DNA from 3 places in the Verrucosispora sp. FIM060022 genome. Region 1 is predicted to be linked to each of the others. Evidence: riboswitches for the same ligand, from Rfam matches in the RefSeq annotation. Region 1 holds a riboswitch; each other region holds the start of a gene.
The links. Region 1 has a riboswitch for cyclic di-AMP ahead of EG812_RS24005 (coiled-coil domain-containing protein). Riboswitches for the same ligand answer to the same signal wherever they lie in the genome.
Positions count from the first base shown of each region.

Region 2: another riboswitch for cyclic di-AMP. It lies ahead of EG812_RS13390 (coiled-coil domain-containing protein); the one in region 1 lies ahead of EG812_RS24005 (coiled-coil domain-containing protein).
Region 3: another riboswitch for cyclic di-AMP. It lies ahead of EG812_RS18845 (C39 family peptidase); the one in region 1 lies ahead of EG812_RS24005 (coiled-coil domain-containing protein).

Region 1 covers NZ_RQIV01000010.1:168,279-175,869, reverse strand. The annotation lists gene EG812_RS24020 (hypothetical protein) at 15-344, shown strand; gene EG812_RS24015 (alpha/beta fold hydrolase) at 546-1,463, shown strand; gene EG812_RS24010 (HelD family protein) at 1,575-3,689, shown strand; cyclic di-AMP (ydaO/yuaA leader) riboswitch at 3,840-3,973, shown strand; gene EG812_RS24005 (coiled-coil domain-containing protein) at 3,978-5,072, shown strand; gene EG812_RS24000 (1-phosphofructokinase family hexose kinase) at 5,286-6,266, shown strand; gene surE (5'/3'-nucleotidase SurE) at 6,263-7,087, shown strand; gene EG812_RS23990 (STAS domain-containing protein) at 7,092-7,454, opposite strand.
Region 2 covers NZ_RQIV01000004.1:18,172-25,762, forward strand. The annotation lists gene EG812_RS13390 (coiled-coil domain-containing protein) at 1-757, opposite strand, end outside; cyclic di-AMP (ydaO/yuaA leader) riboswitch at 762-892, opposite strand; gene EG812_RS13395 (YibE/F family protein) at 1,059-2,420, opposite strand; gene EG812_RS13400 (hypothetical protein) at 2,444-2,647, opposite strand; gene EG812_RS13405 (metal-sensitive transcriptional regulator) at 2,752-3,048, opposite strand; gene EG812_RS13410 (heavy-metal-associated domain-containing protein) at 3,169-3,378, shown strand; gene EG812_RS13415 (DUF8832 domain-containing protein) at 3,410-4,369, shown strand; gene EG812_RS13420 (heavy metal translocating P-type ATPase) at 4,381-6,627, shown strand; gene EG812_RS13425 (CsbD family protein) at 6,698-6,871, shown strand; gene EG812_RS13430 (anti-sigma factor RsbA family regulatory protein) at 6,849-7,591, opposite strand, start outside.
Region 3 covers NZ_RQIV01000006.1:340,294-347,884, reverse strand. The annotation lists gene EG812_RS18860 (bifunctional cytidylyltransferase/SDR family oxidoreductase) at 102-1,604, shown strand; gene EG812_RS18855 (CDP-glycerol glycerophosphotransferase family protein) at 1,639-3,336, shown strand; gene EG812_RS18850 (alpha/beta fold hydrolase) at 3,382-4,125, opposite strand; gene EG812_RS18845 (C39 family peptidase) at 4,231-5,115, opposite strand; cyclic di-AMP (ydaO/yuaA leader) riboswitch at 5,241-5,383, opposite strand; gene EG812_RS18840 (hypothetical protein) at 5,702-6,451, opposite strand; gene EG812_RS18835 (hypothetical protein) at 6,612-6,980, opposite strand; gene EG812_RS18830 (acyltransferase family protein) at 7,138-7,591, opposite strand, start outside.

The sequences.
Region 1 (7,591 bases):
CAAGGAGTACCTCCGTGGCGAGCAACACCTCTAAGACCGCGCGCGCGTCAGTCCGGGCCGGCCAGGCTGGCCAGGGTGGCGCCCTCAGCGTGCTGGGCGAGTTCAAGTACCTGATCCCGCTCAACGGCGGCAAGCACGCCTACGTGCGGAACCTGACCAACGGCAAGACCGTGCACCTGCGCACCGACTCCGAGGCCTTCGTCGAGGAGATCCGGGTGCTGGCCGCCGCCGGCCACGCCGCCAAGATCCGGGCGGAGATCAACAGCCTCAACGCCGCCCACCCGGGCGACGGCTGGGACGCCGCCGAGAAGCGCCTGGTCGAGGCCGGCGTCTTCGAGGGCTGAGCCAGCCTCCCGCACCACCACGAAACGCCCGTCGGGTCTTCTCGGCGGGCGTTTCGTCGTCTCCGGCCCAGCCGGTCGAGCAGGGGACCCGAACCGGAATCTTCTCAACATCGCGGTTCTCGTGGTGTCATGGCGGGTAGCCGGTGTTACCACCGGGTATCCCCGGTGTTGCGCACTCGCGCGGCCATGGGGGAGGTGGCGATGCCAGAGCAGGTCGAAGTACGGCTTCCTGACGACGTACGCCTGCATGTGGAAGCCAGCGGACCGGCGGACGCCGAGGTCACCGTGGTGCTGTTGCACGGCTGGACGCTGGACGGGCGCAGCTGGCACCGGCAGGTGGCGGCGCTGCGCGAGACGTATCCGTCGGTGCGGGTGGTCACCTACGACGCGCGCGGGCACGGCCGGTCCAGTTGCATGGCGCTGCCCACGGCCACCCTGGCCCAGCTCGGCGATGATCTGGCCGCCGTGCTGGACACCGTCTCCTCCGGCGGCGGCCGGGTGGTGCTCGTCGGCCACTCGATGGGCGGCATGACGATCATGGAGTACGCCCACCGCCACCCCGAGCACTTCGCGCGCCGTACGGCCGGACTGCTCTTCGTCTCCACCACCGCCGAGGGGCACACGCACACCGTCTACGGTCTTTCACCGCGGATCGCCCGGATCATCCGGTTGGCCGAGACCACCGGGGCCGGGGTGTTGGCCCGCTGCGGCTCGTGGCGTCCGCCCCGGGCCCTGCTGCGGGCGCTGCAGCCCAGCATCCGCTGGATGCTCTTCGGTGAGCGCTGCGATCCGGCGGACATCCGCCTGGTCACCTCGGCGGTGGCTCGCGCCTCGCTGCGCTCGATCGGCGGGTTCCGGGCGTCGATCGGCGCCCAGCACCGGTTGGAGACGCTCGCCGCGTTGGCCCATCTGCCGGCGGCCGCCCTGGTCGGGGACCGGGACCGGCTCACCCCACCGCCGTGCGCGGAGTCGATCGCCGAGGCGTTGCCGGCCACCGACCTGGTGGTGTGCCCCGGCGCCGGCCACATGCTGATGATGGAACGCGCCGAGGAGGTCAACGGCGCACTCTCCGGCGTGCTGCGCCGGGTCCTCGACACCAGCCCCGTCCGCGACTGTTAACAAGGGACCCCTGCTCTACCTGACGCGTTAACAAGGTGCCCTTCCTTGCACGTGGACGGCGGGGCGTAATCTCGTGCGGTTGGCCGGGCGGCGGGACGAGGAGCACGAGCGGTGGATCAGAGCACCCTGGATCAGGAGATCGCCGTCGAGCAACGGCATCTCGACCGGGTGTACGCGCGACTGGCCGAGCTGCGGCGCGGGGCGGTCCGCGCCGAACGGGACGGCTACCGGCTGGCCCGGGTCGGCAACTTCGGGGCGCTCGTCGAACGCGACGCGATGGTCTTCCACGCCGCGCAGCGACGTCACCTGTTCGACGCCGAGTACGAAGGGCTGGTCTTCGGCCGACTCGACCTGCGGGACGGCCAGGTGATCTACGTCGGGCGGCTCGGCATCCGCGACGAGGACGCCAGCACCCTGGTGGTCGACTGGCGGGCCCCCGCCGCCGCCGCGTTCTACCAGGCCACTCCCGCCGAGCCGCTCGGCGTGGTACGCCGACGCACGATCCAGTCCAGCGGGGAACGGGTCACCCGGATCGAGGACGACCTGCTCGACCCGGAAGCCGCACCGCCGGACATGCCGGTGGTGGGCGACGGCGCGCTGCTGGCGACCCTGTCCCGCACCACCGGCCGGGGCATGCGCGACATCGTCGCGACCATCCAGCGTGAGCAGGACGAGGCGATCCGCTCCCCCAGTTCCGGGGTGACGCTCGTCTCCGGCGGCCCCGGCACCGGCAAGACGGCGGTGGCCCTGCACCGTGCCGCCTATCTGCTCTACGCCGACCGGAGCCGGTACGCCGGAGGCGGCATCCTGGTCGTCGGCCCCTCCTCGGTCTTCGTCTCCTACATCGCCTCGGTGCTGCCGTCGTTGGGCGAGGACAATGCCACCCTGCAGTCGCTGGGCAGCATCTTCCCCGGCCTGGTCGCCACCCGCACCGACCCGCCCCGGGTGGCCGCGATCAAGGGATCGTTGCGGATGCGGCGGGTCCTGGAACGTGCCGTGCGGGACACCGCGCCGGGTGCCCCCACCGAGTTGCGGCTGCTCTACCGGGGACAGCTGCTGCGGTTGGAGCGGGCCGAGCTGAACACGGTCTGGAACCGTGCGCTGCCCCGTGGCGCCCGCCGCAACGAGGTACGCCGGGCCGGCTTCGACGGCGTCCTCGCCGCGCTCTGGGCCCAGGCCCGCCGGTTGGGCATCGCCGGCCTGCCCGAGCAGCGCGCCTTCGAGGACGAGTTGATCGACCGTAGCGACTTCCGAGAGTTCCTCAAGGCCTGGTGGCCCCGGCTGCATCCCCGGCACGTGCTCGGCTGGCTGGCCGACCACGAGCGACTGCGCCGGTACGCCGGCGGCATCCTGTCCGGGGCCGAGATCCGGCTGCTGGGCGAGGCCTACCGAGGGCTGGCCACGGACGGCCCGACGGTCGCCGACACCGCGCTGCTCGACGAGCTGGACACGTTGCTCGGTAAGCCGGTACGCCCGGCCCGAGCCAAGCGGGATCCGTTCCAGCTGGCCGGCGGCGTACGGGAGCTGAGCACCTTCGCCGACCGGCAGCGGGCTGCCCGACAGGCCGCCCGCGAGCGTCCGGAGGATTACCGGGACTACGCCCACGTGGTGGTCGACGAGTCGCAGGACGTCTCGCCGATGCAGTGGCGGATGATCGGCCGGCGGGGCCGGTTGGCCTCGTGGACCGTGGTCGGTGACCCGGCGCAGACCGCCTGGACGGGAGATCCGCAGGAGCTGAATCGCGCTCGGGAGCAGGCCCTGGGTCGGCGGCCGCGGCACCGGTTCACCCTCACCACCAACTACCGCAACTCGGCGGAGATCTTCGCGGTGGCGGCCGAGGAGATCCGCCGGGTGTACCCGGATCTTCCGCTGCCCACGGCGGTCCGCTCCACCGGAGTCGACCCGGTGCAACTCGTGGTGCCGGCCGCCGAGTTGACGACGAGCGTGGTGTCGGCCGCGGGCACCCTGCTCGGCGAGGTCGAGGGCACCGTCGGGGTGATCACTCCGGTGCCGTGGCGCGACGAGGTGGCGGGCTGGCTCGATGGCCTCGGCGGCGACCGCCTGCAGGTGGTGACGAGCCTGGAGGCCAAGGGCATGGAGTACGACGCGGTGGTGCTCGTCGCGCCGAGTGAGATCCGCGCGGTGCCCGATTCCGGTGTGCGTACGCTCTACGTCGCGCTGTCCCGGGCCACCCAGCGGCTGACCACGGTCGATGTGGCCACCTGACACCGAGCTACCGCCATTTACCAAAAATGATACTTTCGTCCGATTTCCTGGTGACCGGACGAACACCACGAGTCACACCGGCTGCACGGGTCACAGCAGCACCGGTAGGCTCGGACCCGGCCTCCGCCAGGCGGCACCCACCGGTGCCGGCGGTGGTCGCCGCCTAATCGCCCGCAGGGGCGAGCCGGGGAACCATGTTCCTGGGGTGCATCCGCGCACGCGCGGTAGGGATCTTCCGTCCCGAACCCGTCAGCTAACCCGGTCGGCGGCTGACGGAAGGACATGTGCATGCCAGCAGTGGCAACCGTGAAACCGGCCGCCCGAACGGCGGCCCTGATCTGCGCGGCGCTCGCTCTCGCCGTAGGCGTCGCGCTCGTACCCGGCCCGGCCGCGGCACACGGGTTACTGGCGGCGGCTCCCGCCGACGTCGGCGACGAGGGGGGCACCCCGGCGCTGCGCGCCCAACTGGAGGCGGCCAGCAAGGGCTACCTCGACGCCAAGGCCGCGCTGGACCATTCGGTCAAGCGACAGAAGCAACTGGCCGCACAGCTCACCACCACCGAGAACCAACTCACCGAACGCGGTGCCAAGGTCGCCGAGATCGCCGCACAGGCGTACCGCAGCGGCCGGCTCGGTGCGGCGTCAGCGCTGCTCAACAGCGGCTCTCCGGCCGGCTTCATGGACCGGGCGGCGGCGCTGGACGCGGTGGCCGCGAACGAGGAGCGCGCCCTGGGTGAGCTGCGGGCCACCCGCGACGAGGTCAGCAGGACCAAACAGGCGCTGGACGTGGAGGTCCAGGAGCAGCGCAAGCAGGTCGCGGTGATGGCCAAGCGCAAGGACCAGGCCGAGCGGGCGCTGACCGTGGCCAACGAGCGGGCGGAGGCGGCCGAACGCGCCCAGGCCGCCGAACGCGCCGCCCGCACCCCGAGCCGTGGTGGCGGTTCCAGCCCGACGGCCAAGCCCGCGCCCCGCAACTCGGACGGCTCGTGGCCCTCGGAGTCGTGCAGTGTCAACGACCCGACCCCGGCGAACGGCTGCATCACCCCGCGCACGCTGCACGCGCTCAACCAGGCCAAGGCGGCCGGCTTCACCCGGTACGTCTCCTGCTACCGCTCGGGCGGCTCGGGCGAGCACCCCAAGGGTCGGGCCTGCGACTTCGCCGCGCAGAAGAACGGCTTCGGTGGGGTCGCCACGGGCGGCGACCGGACGTACGGCAACAACCTGGCGGCGTACTTCGTCAACAACGCCGACCGGCTCGCCGTGCTCTACGTGATCTGGTACAAGCAGATCTGGCTGCCCAGCAGCGGCTGGAAGTCCTACAGCGGCGGTCGCGGCGACCCGTCCAGCGACCACACCAACCACGTGCACCTGTCGGTGTACTGACCTGTTCACACGACGCCGCCGGGTGGGACTTCCGCCCGGCGGCGTCGCATCGTGCCCGCGAAACGCCCACACTCCCCGCCGGTCGACGCGCGCGGTTCCGCCACCTTGGTTACCGTCTAAGACGGAAGTGGACATTTCGCCACGAAGGGGCGCAACGCGCATGAGACAACCCACCACGCGGTTCACCCGGTCCGGCACCTGCGGGTGGGCCCGGTGACCGGGCACGTCATGGTCTTCGCGCCCACACCGCTGCTGACCGTCACCGTCGACCAGCCCAGCGACGTACCGGAGCTGCACCTGCACCCCGGCGGACAGGGCGTCTGGCAGGCCCGGATGGTGCTGTCGCTCGGTGTCGACGTGGTGCTCTGCACGGCGCTCGGCGGCGAGATCGGGGAGGTCCTGGCGCCGCTGCTGGTCGGCGAGGGAGTGGACCTCAAGGTGGTGAACCGCGACTCCGGCGGCAGCGGCGGGTACGTGCACGACCGCCGCGGGGGCACCCGGCGGGAGATCGTCGACGTGCCCGGCCAACCGTTGAGCCGGCACGAGCTGGACGAGTTGTACAACCTCGCCCTCAGCGAAGGGCTGCGCGCGGAGGTGTGCGTGCTCAGCGGCCCGAACGACCCGTCACTGGTGCCCGCTGACCTGTACCGCCGTTTCGCCGCCGACCTCGGCGCCAACGGCAGCCGGGTGGTGGTGGACCTCAGTGGCGAACACCTGACGGCGGTCGTGGACAGCGGCGTGTTCTTCCTCAAGGTCAGCCACGAGGAGCTGATCGCGGACGGCCGAGCCGCCGACGACGACGAGGAACAGCTCACCCGCGCCATGTACGACCTGCACGCCGCCGGTGCGGAGAACGTGGTGGTCAGTCGGGCCGAGAAGCCGGCGCTGGCCCTGGTCGACGGCGAGGTGTTCGAGGTCCTGATGCCCCAGTTGGAAGCGGCCGACCCGCGTGGGGCGGGCGACTCGATGACCGCCGGGGTGGCCGCCGTGGTGGCCCAGGGCGGCGACGTCCGCACCGCCATCCGTACCGGGGCGGCGGCCGGCGCGCTGAACGTCACGCGTCACGGGCTGGGCACCGGTCGGGTCGACTCGATCACCGGCCTGGTCGAGCGGGTGCAGCTGGAGCCGGCGAGCATCCGGCCGCAGCACCGCACGACCCCCGACGAGCTGGCCCACCGGGCGGGCGGGCGATGACGCTGCGGGTACTGATCACCAACGACGACGGGATCGCCGCCCCCGGCATCCACGCGCTGGCCCGGGCCGCCGTCGACCGGGGTCTGGACGTGGTGGTGGCCGCCCCGCTGGAGGAGGCCAGCGGCACCAGCGCCGCGATGAGCGCGATCGAGCAGGACGGCCGGGTGGTGGTCCACGAGCACCCGCTGCCGGACCTGGACGGTACGCCCGCCTTCGCGGTCGGCGGGTCTCCCGGTTTCATCGCGCTCATCGCCGTGCACGGCGCTTTCGGGCCGCCGCCGCAGGTGCTGCTGTCCGGAATCAATCGTGGTGCCAACGCCGGTCGCGCGGTGCTGCACTCCGGCACCGTGGGTGCCGCGTTCACCGCCGCCGCGAACGGCTGTGCGGCGATGGCGGTGTCCCTGGACGTCCTGTCGGCCGGTGAGGCCACCGCGGCCAGCGGCGGGGCGGCGGTGGCCGCCGCCGCACGGGTACGCGACGCCGACCGGTACTGGTCGACCGCCGCCCGGGTCGCCCTGGACCTGCTGCCCAGGTTACCCACCGGGCCGGTGGCGAGCGTGCTCAACGTCAACGCGCCGGATCTGCCGTACGAGCGGCTTCGCGGGGTACGCCGAGGCAGCCTGGCCACCTTCGGCCAGGTGCAGATGACGGTCGCCGAAGCCGGTCACGGTTTCGTCCGCACGTCGCTGGAGGAGCCCGGTCAGGCGGTGCAGCCCGGTACCGACCTGGCCCTGCTCGCCGAGGGTTACGCCTCGGTGACGGCGATTCGGGCCGTCACCGAGGCGACCGATATTGATCTGTCCGGCCTCGACGCCGGATAAGGGGTCAGGCCCCCGGAAGGACCTCGGGTGTGGCGGCCCCCGCGTAGTACGGCTCGGGGGCGCCGAACAGGCCGAGCAGGCCGGTCACCCAGAGTTGCCGGTGCACGAACCGACTCGGCTCGGTCACGACCAGTTTCACGCCACTGACCTCGGCAGTCTGGAATCCGGCGACCATCGCGCTGATGCCTACCGAGTCGATGAAGGTGACCAGCCGCATGTTGAGCTCGATCCGGGCCGGCCGGCCCTTGGCCAGCACCTCGGCGATGGCCTCTTTCACTTCGTACGCGGTGTCGACGTCGATCTCCCCTCGCGGGGCGATCTCGATGACACCACCAGGCCGAACCGTCTGCAGGATCGACAGGCTCACGCGAGCACCTCCACTCGCCCGTACGACGGGCGCCTCATCAGTACGCGGGCCGCGACCGAGAGTATTCCTCCAACGGCCTCGGTCGCCACCCCTCGGGATGAGCAATTCGCGGACAGGGGCGTGCCAAGTCGCCCTTG
Region 2 (7,591 bases), on a different contig from region 1:
GGTAACAGCCGACGAACCGGTTGAAACCGGCGCGCTTGACCTCCTTGTACATGTGCAGGGTGCGCGCCGTGATGCAGCCGGACGTGGTCGGGTCGTTCTGGTTGCACGATTCGGGCTTCCAGCCGCCGTCGGCTGCCCGGTTGGGACCGGGCCGGGCGACCGGAGAGGTGGCGGCCACCAGGCCGCCGGTGAGACCGACGCCACCGACCAGGCGGAGCGACTTCTCCGCGTCGCTCTTCTTGCGGGCCATGTCGTTGGTCAGCTTCTGCTGCTCGCGTACCTCGGCGTCGAGCGCCAGTTTGGCCGTCTCGGCGCGGCGCTTGACCGCGTTGACCTCACCCAGCTTCTTGCTGTTGACCAGGTTCAACTCGTCGAGCGCGGCGGCGCGGTGGATGAACGAGTCGGGGGCGTTGCTCTGCAACAGCATGGCGATCGCGCCCACCCGGCCGGTCCGGTACGACTGGGTGGCGATCTCGGCGACCTGTGGGGCGAGGGCGTCCAGGTCCGCCTCGGCGCGGCGGACCTCGACGGCGAGCTTGAGCTGCTTCTTCTTGGACTTTTCCAGCTTGGACTTGGCCTTGGTGTAGTCCCGGTTCGTCGCCTCGATCAGCTCGTTGAGCATCGGCGGGTCGTCGTCATGGCCGGCCGGTTTGGGGGGCTTCGGCGCAGCCGCCGCCGGCAGCGGGCCGGCGAAGACGGCGAACGCGGCGAACACGGCCACCACGGGCGTCAACCAGCGGCGTAGGGGTGCCGTCACTGTCTTCCCTTCCATCGACCGCCGACCGGGTTAGCTGACGGGTTCGGGACGGAAGTGGCCCCTACCGCTGGTGCGGATTCACCCCACGTACCTGGGTTCCCGGCTCGCCTGGTGGCGATTGGGCGGTGGCACCGCAGGCGCCGGTGCGCGCCTTCGGCGGTGACCGGCAGTGAGGTTACCCGACGGTCGGTCTGGTCCTCTACGCGCCGAACCCGGCAAGATGTGTCATTTCGTAATCGCACTGGGTGACGAGTGACACGCTTGTCGATCCTTTCGGTCGGCGTGCTCACGTTGAGGAGTGTCACCATGGGGTGTCGGTGCTCCTGTCCGGTTCGGGCCACTCCGAACGGGTGGCGGGGGGCGTGTGACGGGGACGCGGTGTGCTGAGGGCCTGGAGCGTCTCGGCCCGGTCCGTCGCCGGTCGCGGCTGGGCGACGGCCACGTCGTCGGGTGCTCCGGGTGCCGCGTTCGCCCCGGTGCGGCGCCGTCCGGCGGTGGTCACCACCGTGGCCAGGGCGGTGGTCAGCGGTACGGCGGCGATCAGCCCGAGCGTGGCCACCACGCTGCGGACGATCTCCTGGGCGAGGAACTCGCTTGTCACGATCTGACCCAGCGCGCGGGAGTCGGCGGTGAGCAGGAGCAGCAGCGGCAGCGACGCGCCGGCGTACGCCAGGACGATGGTGTTCACCACCGAGGCGATGTGCGCCCGGCCCACCCGGGTCGCCGAGCGGTACAACTCGCGGCGGGACATGTTCGGGTTGGCGTGCGCCAACTCGGTGACCGCTGCGGCCTGGGTGACCGTGACGTCGTCCAGGACGCCCAGTGACCCGATGATGATGCCGGCCAGCAGCAGGCCGTGCAGGTCGACGTCGCCCCGGAACATCGACAGGGTGGTGGCGTCCTCGCTGCCGAAGCCGGTCAGGTGGGTGGCGTTGGTGGCGGCCAGGCCGAGCAACCCGGTGAGTACGAGCGCGCCGAGGGTGCCGAGTACGGCGACCGAGGTCTGCGCGGACACCCCGTGCGTCAGGTACAGCACCACGAACATGATCAACGCGGCGCCGACGATGGCGACCACCAGCGGCGGCTGACCGGCGCTGATGCCGGGCAGCACGAAGGTGAGCAGGATGGCGAAGCTGGCCGCCAGGCCGGCCAGGGCGGCCAGCCCACGCAGTCGTCCGAAGGCGACGATGGCGGCGGCGAAGAGCACCCCCAGCCAGATCAGTGGCGTACCGCGCTGGTGCTCGGCGATGTTGTAGGTGCTGATCGCCGGGTCCTCCGGGTCGATCAACGAGACCAGGATGACATCGTCGTCGACGCTGACCGAGGGTGCGCCCGGCCCGGCCGGGATGGGGGTGTCCACGTGCTGGCCGGCGTCCGGGCCGTCCTGTACCCGTACCGTGACGGTGCCGCACGGGCCACCGGCCGTCGTCGGGGTGCCCTCCGGCACCGCGGGGTTGGGCGGGCAGGGTTCGGTCACCACCCGGGTGACCGTGCCGTGGTACCGGGGCAGGTCGTCGCCGGCCTCCGGGCGGGGGGCGTCGCGGGGCCAGAGCACCAGCGCGGCGACAAGCGTGGCGAGGAAGAGGGGGACCACCGTCACGATGAGGATCCGCCGCACCCCGGGTGGGGTGGGCGGAGCGGCACGGCTGTGATCGGCGCCCATTCGATAGTCTCCCAACGATTTCTTCAGCGGAGTACGTGTCGGCGGGCGAGTCGGTTCAGCCCGACCGTACGACTCTCGCGGTGGGCGGCCGAGGCGGCCGGAACGTGGCGGAGCCGCTGCGTACGGTGAGTGCCGGGGCGGCCGTCGTCGTCGCCGGGCAGCGGCGGCGGTGCGGGTGCGCGTCCGGCGGCGCGGTGGGCCGGAAGGCGCGGATGTCGGCAGGCCATCGTGTGCGAATGGTAGCCAGCCCAGGAACGGATCGCAGGACGCGTGGGGTTCGTCGGCGGTTCGTGAGCCCGGGCGGTGGTCGACGGGTGGGCCGGAGAGTGGGTCAGCCGCGCTTCATCAGACGGCCGACGGCGGCCATCATCTCGGTGGCCATCTCGTCGGCGCGGCCCTCGGCGGCCCCCTCGTGCATGCAGTGCCGGGCGTGCCCGTCGAGCAGGCCGAGGGCGACCTTGTCGAGTGCGGCCTGGATGGCGGAGATCTGGGTGAGCACGTCGATGCAGTAGCGATCCTCGTCGACCATCTTCTCGACGCCGCGCACCTGGCCCTCGACGCGGCGCAGCCGGGCGAGCAGTTGGTCCTTGCTGGCGGTGTAGCCGCGGATCGGCGTCGGTGTGGTCATGAGCACGAGGATAGCCTACCCCCAGGGGGTATGCTACGGTCGCGTTGGAGATACCCCCCTCGGGTATGTTCGTGGCACCGGTCGCCCCTCGGCCGGGCCAGGCGGAAAAGGAGAAGCCCCATGGTCACCACGACCTACCAGGTGCAGGGCATGACCTGCGGACACTGCGTCGGCGCGGTCAGCAACCAGGTCGGTGCGCTGCCCGGCGTGACCGACGTGACGGTCGACCTGCCCGCCGGCCGGGTCACCGTCACCAGCGAGCAGCCGCTCGACGAGAACGCGGTACGCGCGGCCGTCGACGAGGCCGGATACGAACTGCTCGGCGCCTGAGACGACCGGCGGCGGAAACCGAGGTGCAACGATGAACACAGCGACGAAGCTCACCGGCTTCGCGCTCGGCCTCGCGGCGGTGTTCGGTGCGGCGTACGGGGTCGGCCAGGTGACCGGCCCCGCCGCCCCGGTCGTCGCCGACGGCCATGACGCGGGCCCGCACGGCACCGCCGCACCCGGGCAGGAGACGGGCGGGCACGACGCATCGGGAGCCGCCGGACACCTGCCCGGCGGGCTGCTCGTCTCCGACCGGGGCTACACCCTGGTTCCGGTCGCCGCCCCCGAGGGTGAGTTCGCCTTCCGGGTCAGCGGGCCCGACGGCAAGCCGGTGACCCGGTACGAGGTGACGCACGACAAGCCGATGCACCTGATCGTCGCCCGGCGTGACCTCTCCGGCTTTCAGCACGTGCACCCGGAGTTGGCCGCCGACGGCACCTGGCGGGTCGCCTCGCCGGTGAACTCACCCGGGGTGTGGCGGGCGTTCGCCGACTTCACCCCGACCGGCGGCGAGCCGCTGACCCTCGGGGTAGACGTGACCGTGCCCGGCGAGTTGACCGAGCGACCCCTGCCCGCCCCGGCCAGCAGCAGCACGGTCCACGGCTACACCGTCGACTTCCACGGCACACCCCAGCCGGGCGGCAACACCACCCTGACCTTCACCGTCAGCCGTGACGGGGTGCCGGTCCGCGATCTCGAACCGTACCTGGGGGCGTACGGCCACCTGGTCGCACTACGCCAGGGGGACCTGGCCTACCTGCACGTGCACCCCGAGGGCGGGCCGGGCGACGGGTCGACGGCACCCGGGCCACAGGTGCGCTTCGCCGCCGAGTTCCCCTCGGCCGGGGCGTACCGGCTCTATCTCGACTTCCGACACGACGGGGTGGTACGCACCGCCGAGTTCACCGTGCACGTCGGTGACCCGGGTGCCATCCCCAGCCCGGAGGGCGTCATCGCCGACGAGCACGGCACCCCCGGACACGAGCACAACTGACGGGACCAGCGATGAACACCAGCAGACCGCTGCCCACCGCGACCGGCCGGATCGAGCTGTCGATCGGCGGGATGACCTGCGCCTCCTGCGCCGCGCGCATCGAGAAGAAGCTGAACCGGCTGGACGGCGTGCAGGCCAGTGTCAACTACGCCACCGAGAAGGCGACCATCTCCTACGACGCGCCGGTCACCCCGGACGACCTGATCGCCACGGTGGAGCAGACCGGCTACCGGGCCAGCCTGCCCGCGCCGGCCACCGCACCGGCGACCACCGACGAGCCGGTGGACGAGTTGCGCAGCCTGCGTACCCGACTGTGGGTATCCGTGGCGCTGACCGTGCCGGTGATCGCGTTGGCCATGGTGCCGGCCTGGCAGTTCACCTACTGGCAGTGGCTGTCGCTGGTGCTGGCCGCCCCGGTCGTGGTCTACGGCGGGCTGCCGTTCCACCGGGCCGCCCTGGTGAACCTGCGGCACGGTGCCGCGACCATGGACACCCTGGTCTCGGTGGGCACCCTGGCCGCCTTCGGCTGGTCGGTGTGGGCGCTGTTCCTCGGCACCGCCGGTACGCCGGGCATGACCCACCCGTTCAGCTTCGACATCGGCCGTACCGACGGTGCCGGCAACATCTACCTGGAGGCGGCGGCCGGGGTGACCGCGTTCATCCTCGCCGGCCGGTACTTCGAGGCTCGCTCCAAGCGCACCGCCGGGGCGGCCCTGCGCGCCCTGCTCGAACTCGGTGCCAAGGACGTCTCCGTGCTCCGCCACGGCGTGGAGACCCGCATCCCGGTCGAGCAACTCGCGGTGGGGGACCGGTTCGTGGTGCGGCCCGGCGAGAAGATCGCCACCGACGGGACGGTGGACGAGGGTTCCTCGGCGGTCGACGCCAGCCTGGTCACCGGTGAGTCGGTGCCGGTGGAGGTCGGGGTGGGTGACGCAGTGGTCGGCGGGTGCGTCAACGCCGGCGGCCGGCTGGTGGTCACCGCCACCCGGGTCGGTGCCGACACCCAACTGGCCCAGATGGCCCGACTGGTCGAGCAGGCGCAGTCCGGTAAGGCCGCCGCCCAGCGGCTCGCCGACCGCATCTCCGGGATCTTCGTACCGATCGTGCTGCTGCTGGCGGCCGGCACGCTGGGCTGGTGGCTGGGCTCCGGCGCCGGGCCGACCGCCGCGTTCACCGCCGCGGTGGCGGTGCTGATCATCGCCTGCCCGTGCGCCCTGGGCCTGGCCACGCCGACCGCGCTGCTGGTCGGCACGGGGCGCGGCGCGCAGCTCGGCGTGCTGATCAAGGGACCGGAGATGCTGGAGTCCACCAGGCGGGTGGACACCGTGGTGCTGGACAAGACCGGCACCGTCACCACCGGCCGGATGACCCTGCTGGAGGTGATCCCGGGCGCGGGCGAGCGGCGCGACGAGACCCTCCGGACGGCCGCCGCGTTGGAGGCCGGCTCGGAGCACCCGGTGGCCAGGGCGGTGGTGGCCGGCGCCGCCGAGGTCGGCGAGTTGCCACCGGTCACCGGCTTCGCGAACGTCGCCGGGCTGGGCGTCAGCGGCACCGTGGAAGGTCGTGAGGTGCTGCTCGGTCGGCCCCGGCTGTTGCGCGAGCGCGGTCTGGTCGTACCTGACGATCTGGCGCGGGCGGCCACCGACGCGCAGGCGGCCGGTCGTACGGCGGTGCTTGTCGGTTGGGAAGGCCGGGCCCGTGCCGTGCTCGCGGTGGCCGACCAGGTCAAACCGACAAGCCGGGAGGCCGTACGCCGACTGCGGGATCTCGGCCTGACCCCGGTGCTGCTCACCGGCGACAACGCCACCGTCGCCGCGGCGGTGGCCGCCGAGGTGGGCATCGACGAGGTGATCGCGGAGGTGCTGCCGGCGGAGAAGGTCGACGTGGTCTCCCGGCTCCAGGCCGAGGGACGGGTGGTGGCGATGGTCGGTGACGGCGTCAACGACGCGGCGGCGCTCGCCCAGGCCGACCTCGGACTGGCCATGGGCACCGGCACCGACGCGGCGATCGAGGCGTCCGACCTGACCCTGGTCCGGGACGACCTGCTGGCCGCCGTGGACGCCATTCGGCTCGCCCGTCGCACCCTGGGCACCATCAAGGGCAACCTGTTCTGGGCCTTCGCGTACAACGTGGCGGCGCTTCCGCTGGCCGCCGCCGGCCTGCTCAACCCGATGATCGCCGGGGCGGCGATGGCCTTCTCGTCGGTTTTCGTGGTGGCCAACAGCCTGCGGCTACGACGGTTTCGTCCGGTTACCTGACTCGGTGATTCGCCGGGGCTCGGCTGGGTACTTGATGGATGTAGCTACCGAACGAGCCACGGAGGCTGACATGGGTGTCGAGGACAAGTTCAACAACAGCGCCGAGAACACCACCGGCAAGGTCAAGGAGGGTGTCGGCCGGGCCACCGACAACGAGCAGTTGGAGGCTGAGGGCCGCGCCGATCAGACCCGCGCCAACATCAAGCAGGCCGGCGAGAAGATCAAGGACGCGTTCCGGAGCTGAGCTGCGGATCCCCCGAACCGCCGGGCCGGCGCTCGCCGCCCGGCGGTTCGCTCTGTGCCACGGCGGTCAGGCCAGGTGGCTGACCAGCGGTGAGCCGGAGGGTGAAGCCGTCGGCGTCACGGTGATAGGTGACGTGGTTGCACGACTGGTAGGTGATCCACAGGCCCAACCCACCCGGCCTGCCGTCGGCGGGGGGCAGCAGACCCGCGTAGGGATCGTCCGGCCCCTTGCCGGTGTCGCTGACGGTGGCCACGATGCGGTCCGGTGCCGTCCACAGGCGCAGCCGGACGGGAGGAGAGCCGTGCCGAAGCCCGTTGGTCACGGTTTCGCTGACCGCGATGACGAAGTCGTCGAGATCCTCCGCTGACAACTGCCCCGGACCGGCCTGGTGCACCGCCGAGCGGGCCTGCGCGGCGGTCGGGTCGGTCAGTTGGAGCAACGGCGGGTACGCCTGGATCGGGTCGGGCGGCGCCGGCCGGTTCTGCCGCAGGAAGGACTCCGGGGCGAGGTAGTCCGGGCTGGGCAGATGCCGCTGCCTGGCGGTGGCGATGTGCGGGTGGGTGGCGGCGACATCGGCCAGCACGTCGGGAGGCGTGATCCGGGTGTCGTACGCACACATGCTCCACAGCGGCCAGTCGTCGTACGCGCGGTTGATCGCCGCTTCGTACCGGGCCCACCAATCCCAGGTCGACCCGAGTGAGGGCGGCGGCACCTCGCCGA
Region 3 (7,591 bases), on a different contig from region 1:
AACGATGCCCACCCGCGTTATCGTTCATCCCGTCGTCCCGTCGACAACACCTTCCGTTCACACAACCCCCCACCGCCATGTACCGAGAGTGAGGACCGGCAATGACGCAGGACCAGACCACCGATTCGGGCACCACGCCGCAGAACACGGCGCCGTGGCGACCCTCACGGACGGTGGCCGTGGTGCTGGCCGGCGGCACCGGTACCCGGCTCGGCCTCGGCATCCCCAAGCAGCTGCTGAAGATCGCCGGTAAGCCGATCATCGAGCACACCCTGGCCGTCTTCGAGGCCGCACCGGAGATCGACGAGATCATCGTGCTGATGGCCAGCGGTCACGTCGCCGAGGCGCAGCAGATCGTGACCAAGGCCGGCTTCCGCAAGGTCACCAAGGTCATCGAGGGTGGCGACACCCGCAACGCCACCACCCGCATCGCCCTGGACGCGGTCGGCGAGCAGGACTGCAACATCCTCTTCCACGACGCGGTACGGCCCCTGCTCAGCGGCCGGATCGTGCGGGAGTGTGTGAACGCCCTCTGGACGTACTCGGCGGTCGACGTGGCCATTCCGTCGGCCGACACGATCATCCAGGTCGACGAGAACGAGTGCATCACCGACATCCCGGTGCGCTCCACGCTGCGCCGGGGGCAGACCCCGCAGGCGTTCCGGTCCAGCACGATCCGGGAGGCGTACCGGCGGGCCGCCGGTGACCCGAACTTCGCCGCCACCGACGACTGCGGTGTGGTGCTGCGCTACCTGCCCGAGGTGCCGATCAAGGTGATCGACGGCTCGGACGAGAACATCAAGGTCACCCACCCGGTCGACGTGCACCTGGCGGACAAGCTCTTCCAGTTGGCCGCCGCCAAGGTGCCCCGCCTGGCCGACCAGCGCACCTACAGTGACGAGGTCGCGGGCCGCACGATCGTCGTGTTCGGCGGCAGCTACGGCATCGGCCACGACCTGACCGAGCTGGCCCGCCGCTACGGCGCCCAGGTCTTCCCGTTCAGCCGCTCCAGCACCGGCACCCACGTCGAGCGCCCCGCCGACGTCGAGGCCGCGCTGAAGACGGCCTTCGAGGCCACCGGGCGGATCGACTACGTGGTGGTCACCGCCGGCATCCTGGAGAAGGGCGCGCTGGCCGAGATGGATCAGGAGACCATCGACCGGGTGCTCCAGGTCAACTTCGTCGGCCCGGTCACGGTCGCCCGGCAGTCGCTGCCCTACCTGCAGCACACCAAGGGTCAGCTGCTGCTGTACACCTCCAGCTCGTACACCCGGGGTCGGGCGGACTACGCGCTCTACTCGGCGACCAAGGCCGCCCTGGTCAACCTCACCCAGGCGCTCTCGGACGAATGGGCCGAGCTGGGCGTACGCGTCAACGTCATCAACCCCGAGCGGACCGCCACCCCGATGCGGACCAAGGCGTTCGGCACCGAGCCCGAGCACACGCTGCTCGCCGCCGAGATCGTCGCCCAGGCCTCGTTGGACGTGCTCGTCTCGGAGCTCACCGGCCAGGTGATCGACGTGCGCCGCTCCCCGGGCGAGGCGCCGACCCCTGTCGTGCCGGCCCAGGGCAGCCGGTCGACCAGCACCACCCCCGTCGGCTGACCGACGCACGACGACCGCGGAAGGCAGCACCGAGATGCGTGGTGACCTGGTCAGGAAGCTGGCCGCCCGGGGCCTGGCCACCGGTGCGGCAGTCCTGGCGTTCATCGTGGTCGCGCTCACCGGCGCGACCACCTGGGGGCTCGCGCTCTCGGTGCTCGCCCTCGCCGCCACGGTCTGGGAACGTCGCGTCCGCCCCGGAGCGGACAGCGGTGCGGAAACCACACTGATCGCGGCCGGGGTGCTTGTCGGTTACGCCCGGCAGCTCGACGCCGGCTTCGACCCGGCCCTGGCCGGTACCGCGCTGATCCTGCTGGGGCTGATGGTGCTCACCGGCCCGCTGCGCGACGCGGGGCACCTGGAACTGCGCGCCGCCAACCTGCCGGTACGCACCTGGGTGCCGCAGGTCACCGCCCGCCTCGGTGACCTGGTGGCCGCCCTGCTCGCGGTGTTGGCGCTGGCCGCACTGGCGGCGCTGCCCGCCGTCGTCGCCCTGGCCGCGAGCCTGCTGGCCGGTGGGGCCGTCGGTGCGGTCGCCGTCAAACTGGTCCAGCGACGGATGCGTCCCGCCTCCGGTGGCTCCCCGGTGACCCGGGAGCTCCGCCGGCACCAGCCGGAGTTCCTGCTCTACTTCTCCGCCCCGCCCGGCTCCGAGTACCAGGTCACCATGTGGCTGCCGTACCTGGAGCGGATCGGACGGCCGTTCGTGGTGATGCTGCGGGAGCCGGACGCGCTGCCGGTCATCGCGGCGGCGACCACCGCTCCCGTGCTCTACTGCCCCACCCTGCGCAACATGGACGAGGTGCTGGTGCCGAGCCTGCGCGCGGCGTTCTACGTCAACCACGGCGCCAAGAACAGCCACTGCCTGCGCTTCACCCAGCTCACCCACATCCAGTTGCACCACGGCGACAGCGACAAGGCCTCCAGCGCCAACCCGGTGTCGGCGATCTTCGACCGGATCTTCGTCGCGGGCGAGGCGGCCATCGACCGGTACGCCCGGGCCGGGGTGGACATCCCGGCCGACAAGTTCGTGGTGGTCGGCCGCCCCCAGGTCGAGGCGATCGAGGTGGGTACCGGCCCGACCGGCCCCCGGCCGAACCCGACGGTCCTCTACACCCCGACCTGGACCGGGCACCACGCCGACGCCGACTACTGTTCGCTGGGCGTGGCCGAAGGACTGTTGTCGCGGCTGCTGGACCGGGGTGCCACGGTGATCCTGCGGCCGCACCCCTACACCACGCAGAATCCGACCTCGGCCCGCCAGTTGGCGCGGCTGCACGACCTGCTCGCCGCCGACCGGGCACGTACCGGCCGTCAGCACCTCTTCGGTGCCGCCGCGAGCGGGCTGACCCTGGCCGAGTCGGTGAACCGCGCGGACGCCCTGATCTCCGACGTCTCCGGGGTGGTGTCGGACTGGTTGTACTCGGGCAAGCCGTACGCGGTCACCGACACCGGCGCCGACGGTGACCGGTTCCTCGAACGGTTCCCGCTGGCCGCTTCCGGTTACGTGTTGCGCCGGGACATGGTCAATCTCGACGAGGTGCTGACGCAGCTGCTCCAGACCGATCCGCTCGCCGGGGTCCGGTGGGCCACCCGTCGCCGATACCTCGGCGACTTCCCGGCCGAGACGTACGCCGAGGCGTTCCTGGCGGCGGCCCGGCGCGAGCTCGACCCGTCCTGGTCCGCCCCGACTCCCCGCACCGCCAGCGACTCGCCGCTGTCCCCCGCCACCTGAGCACCGCCAGCGCCCTGACCGGACGCCTCCGTGACGGCAGCCCGGTCAGCGTACGGCGTCGAGCAGAGCCAGCACGGCCGCCGGGTCCTCCACGTGGGCGTTGTGGCCGAGCCCGGGCAGCGTCACCACCGGTACGCCGTACTCCTTGAGCTGCGCGTCGGTGACCATCGGGTCGTGCTCGCCACGGGCCAGCAGGACCGGCGCGTCGATCGTGGCCAGCAGCGCACCCAGGTTGGGCTCGCCGACAGCGAAGGCGCTCGGGTCCATCGCCAACCGCCACCGGCCGTTTTCCTGCCGTAATCCGGCCGCCACGGCGGGATCCTCCGGGCTGAGCAGGTCGGCCAGCCCGGCGACCCGCAGGTAGCGGCGTGCCGCCTCGTCGCGGTTGTCGAACCAGGTGACCGGGCGGGCGGCCAGATCCGTGGCACGGGACAACTCCGCCGGGGACCACACCGCCTTGATGCCGAGCCCGACCACCGCGTCGACGGTGACCGCCCGGCTCACGGCGGCGAGCGCCAGCCCGACCACCCCGCCGAGCGAGTGGCCCAGCACGATCACCCGGTCGCCGGGGTGCAGGCTCGCGGCGACCTGATCGGCGAGGGCGGCGAACGAGTACGCCGGCAGCGGGGGTGACGCGCCGTGACCGGCCAGATCGGGGGCCATCCACCGTCCCGGCCACCGCTGGTGCAGCAGCGGTGCGCAGGGCAGCCACACGTCGCCGGTGGCACCCATCCCGTGCAGCAGCAACAACACCGGCGCGCTGCCCCGCTCACCCGACTCCGTGATCATGTCGGGCAGTCTGCCACCGCCCGGGCCGGTCGGCGAGAGCCGCGACCGGGATACGACACCGGGCGCCGACCCCGAAGGGTCGGCGCCCGGCACGAACAGCAGGAGTCAGGACGAATAGCCCCGGGTGGCAGCCCAGTTGGCCAGGTCGATGGTGCTCAACCAGTACGAGTAGTACGACGCGTCGGCCGAGTCGGCGATCTTCACCATCCGGCCCTCGTCCTCGTAGCCGACCACGGCGACGTAGTGGCCGCCGGGGAAGGAGTGCCAGCCACCGGCGGTGTCCACGACGCTGCCGGCGACGTTCACCACGACGCCACGCCCGTCGGAGATGGCCGCCACGACATCGGCCTGGAGCTGGTCCATCTGGGCCGGGGTCGCCGCGCCACCGGGGATCATCGTGGTCTTGTACGGCTCGCCCTTGACCGCGGCGTTGAGCGCCCGAGTGGTGTCGTACGCCGAGTTGGTGCCGGCGAAGGTGGTGCCGAGCTGGGCGGCGAGGGTCTCCTGGCCGCGCTCGATGCCGGCGGCGCTCAGCGCGTTGCGCACCGCGGCCGGGCCGCAGTAGTAACCGTTGATCTGGGCCTGGTAGTCGTACGACAGCACCTTTTCCGCCGGCGGCTTCGGGGCGGCCTTCTTACTGGCCACGTCCGGGTCCGCCGTGGCGGCCCGCGCCGACGGCGAGGCGGCGGCGCTGCTCGGCGCGGCACTGCTGGGGGCGGCGCTGCTCGGGTCGGCACTGCTGGGAGCGGCGCTGCTGGGGGCGGTGGCGACCCGCGCCAGGGAACGGGAGGCCGCACTGTCGTCGCGCAGCTCGGCCACGGCGGCCGCGGTGGGCGCGTCGACCAGGTTGTCGTCGGTCCGGGCGACCAGGGCACCGGCGCCGGTGGCCAGCACGAGGGCCGCCGCCGACGTGGCGAGAAGCTGATAGGGGCGTTCGGTGGCCAGCTTACGGAGCTGACGCTTGAGGGTGTGCTTCACGAGATCCTCCACGGGCTGAGGGGTGGACGGGTGGGCCTGGCTCAGGCTGCGGAGAGCGGACCGGCGAGCGCAGGCACCACGGTGCCGTGGAGGCGGGGGAATATCGGGGGGATCGAATTGTGCTGCACGAGGACAGGAACTCCTTCCGACACCGCCGACCGGGTTAGCTGACGGATTCGGGCGGGAAGATCGCCCTACCGCGAGCCGTGGCTCACGGATTCACCCCAAGTGGTGCAGTGGTTCCCCGGTTCGTGTGATCACGATTGAGCGGGTCGGCGCGGCGTCGCCACTTGCGATCATTTACCGCACCGGACAGGGCGACACTACTGGTCGGTATCGCTCCTGCCAAGCCTGCCCTGACCTGCTTAAACCTGGTCCGGTGCGATTATTTTCGGGTATCGCGGAACTGTCGTCGCTCAATGGGACAGCGCTCGCGGACATCCCTGTCGGGGCGGTAACCGGACCGGACGTTCACAATGTCCCCGCACATTGCGCCCCACTTCGACGTCTGACCCACGTTGACCGATTCGGCAATTACTGTGACCGGGGTCACCGAATTTCGGCCCACCTGTTGTTGAACCGGCGTGGTCGCGACGGCTCATCCCACCCGGGCCGGCCGCCAGCGCAGGGTCGCTGCGGGCCGACCGACGACCACCCGGCGCGGCACCGGCAGCGGGTTCGGCCGTAGCCGCTGCGCTGCGGCGTACGCCTCGGTGGAGAGCGCGCGGGCGGCGTCGGCGGCGAGTTCCGCGGCCCGCCAGGCGTCGCGTTCCTGCTGCGCGGCCGCCTGGTAGGCCGCGAGGCGGCCGTCACGTACCACCCGGGCCAGGAAGATCTCCTGCTCGGCGGGGTGCCGTCGGGGATCCCAGCCGGCCCGGTGGGCCAGCGCGTCGGCGAGTTGCCGCCCGGTCAGGTCGCCGCGCCAGTATGCGGCCATCGCGGCGTGGTGCAGCCAGCGCTCCCGAGCCGCGTACTCGGCGGGGGTCCGGGGCGTACCGGGGCTGGGCCAGACGGTGGCGGCGGCGAGCCGTCGGGCGGCGGCCTCCGCCTCGTCGTACGCGGCCCAGGCGCGGTCGAGTTCCGTCTGCGCGCGGTGCCATGCGGCCCGGCGGCGGCCGGCGTTCTGCGCGGCGCCCGCCGCGGCGACGGCGACCTCACCGGCGTAGCGACGCTGGTCCGCGACATCGTCGTGGTCCGGGAGGTCCGGGGTCCGGTCGGTCGGCGGGACCGGCTCGGGCCGGGCGACAAGCGCGGTGAGCACGCCCAGCGCGAGCACCAGCAACACCGACCAGATGGCGGCGGCCCGAGGCGCGTCGATCAGGAACTGGTAGAGAACGGTCTTCTCCATGTCGATACCTCACGGAAGCGGATGTGGCGGCCCGGGGTGCCGCCGGTGGCGGGTCGCCGGGTAGCGGCGGATCGTCAGGGTGGTGGAGCGCGGCAGGACACCCACGGTGGGGGCCCGATCGCAGAGGGCCGTCCGGGTCAACCGACGGTATGGGCGGGAATCAGGCGCCGGGCGGGGCGCGGCCGCACCGCAGACCCGAGGTGTCCACCGCAGGAGGCTGATCGTCGGCAGCCGCGCCAGCCAGGTCGACGCCCTGGTCGGTCCGCGCCGACGGCACCGGTGCCGTCGCGGCGCCAGCGCCGGGGCGGTCGTCGTCGCCACTCGCCAGTCCATCGGCTGTCGGCGGGATCGCGGCGCACCGGTCGGATGCCAACGCCTCGGTCGGCGGGGCGAAGCTGACCATGCTGGGCTGCCCGGCAGGGCCCGCCGCTGGGCCGAGATCACCGGGATGGGCGGCGGGTGCGGGCATTGTCCAGGCGCCGACGGCGAACGCGGCGGCGACAGCGAATCCGGTCAGCAGCCGTGCCACCCGACGCGCCAACCACCACAGAGGAGGACGAGTGGGGACGATCGGAAGCACGCTGCCACGCTACCGTCAGGTCCCGCGGGCCGCACTGCCGCCGGGCGTGTCGCAGCGAAGAACCTGATTCGGGTCACCCGGAGCGCCGCGCGTCAGCGGAGTGAGCTCACCGTCCAGGATGGACAGCGGGAGGGGACCGGCGCGGGGCCAGGCGACGCATCATCGGTTGTTCGACGAAGCGGTGCACCAGTGCGGCGAGCCCCAGCGTGAGCGCCAGGAAGCCGATCACGGCGGCCGGGCCCCACCAGCCGGGCAGGCCGGTCCCCCAGTCCCCGGTGATCCGGAGAATCGTCATGATCACGAACACGTGCACCAGGTAGAAGGCGAACGAGACCTCGCCGAGCCAGACCATCGGGCGCGACCGCAGCGGGGAGCGCCGCCCCCGCACGTCGGCGTCCGCCGCCGCGGCGATGACCAGGACGTACGCCGCCGCCAGCAGCGCCGCCCAGAACTCGGCCCGGATCCACTCGGCGGCGGCCACCCAGGTGCCCACGAAGATCAGGCTCGCCAGGGGCAGGCCGGGACCCCGCCACCGCCCGCGCAGCATGAGTTCGGCGGCG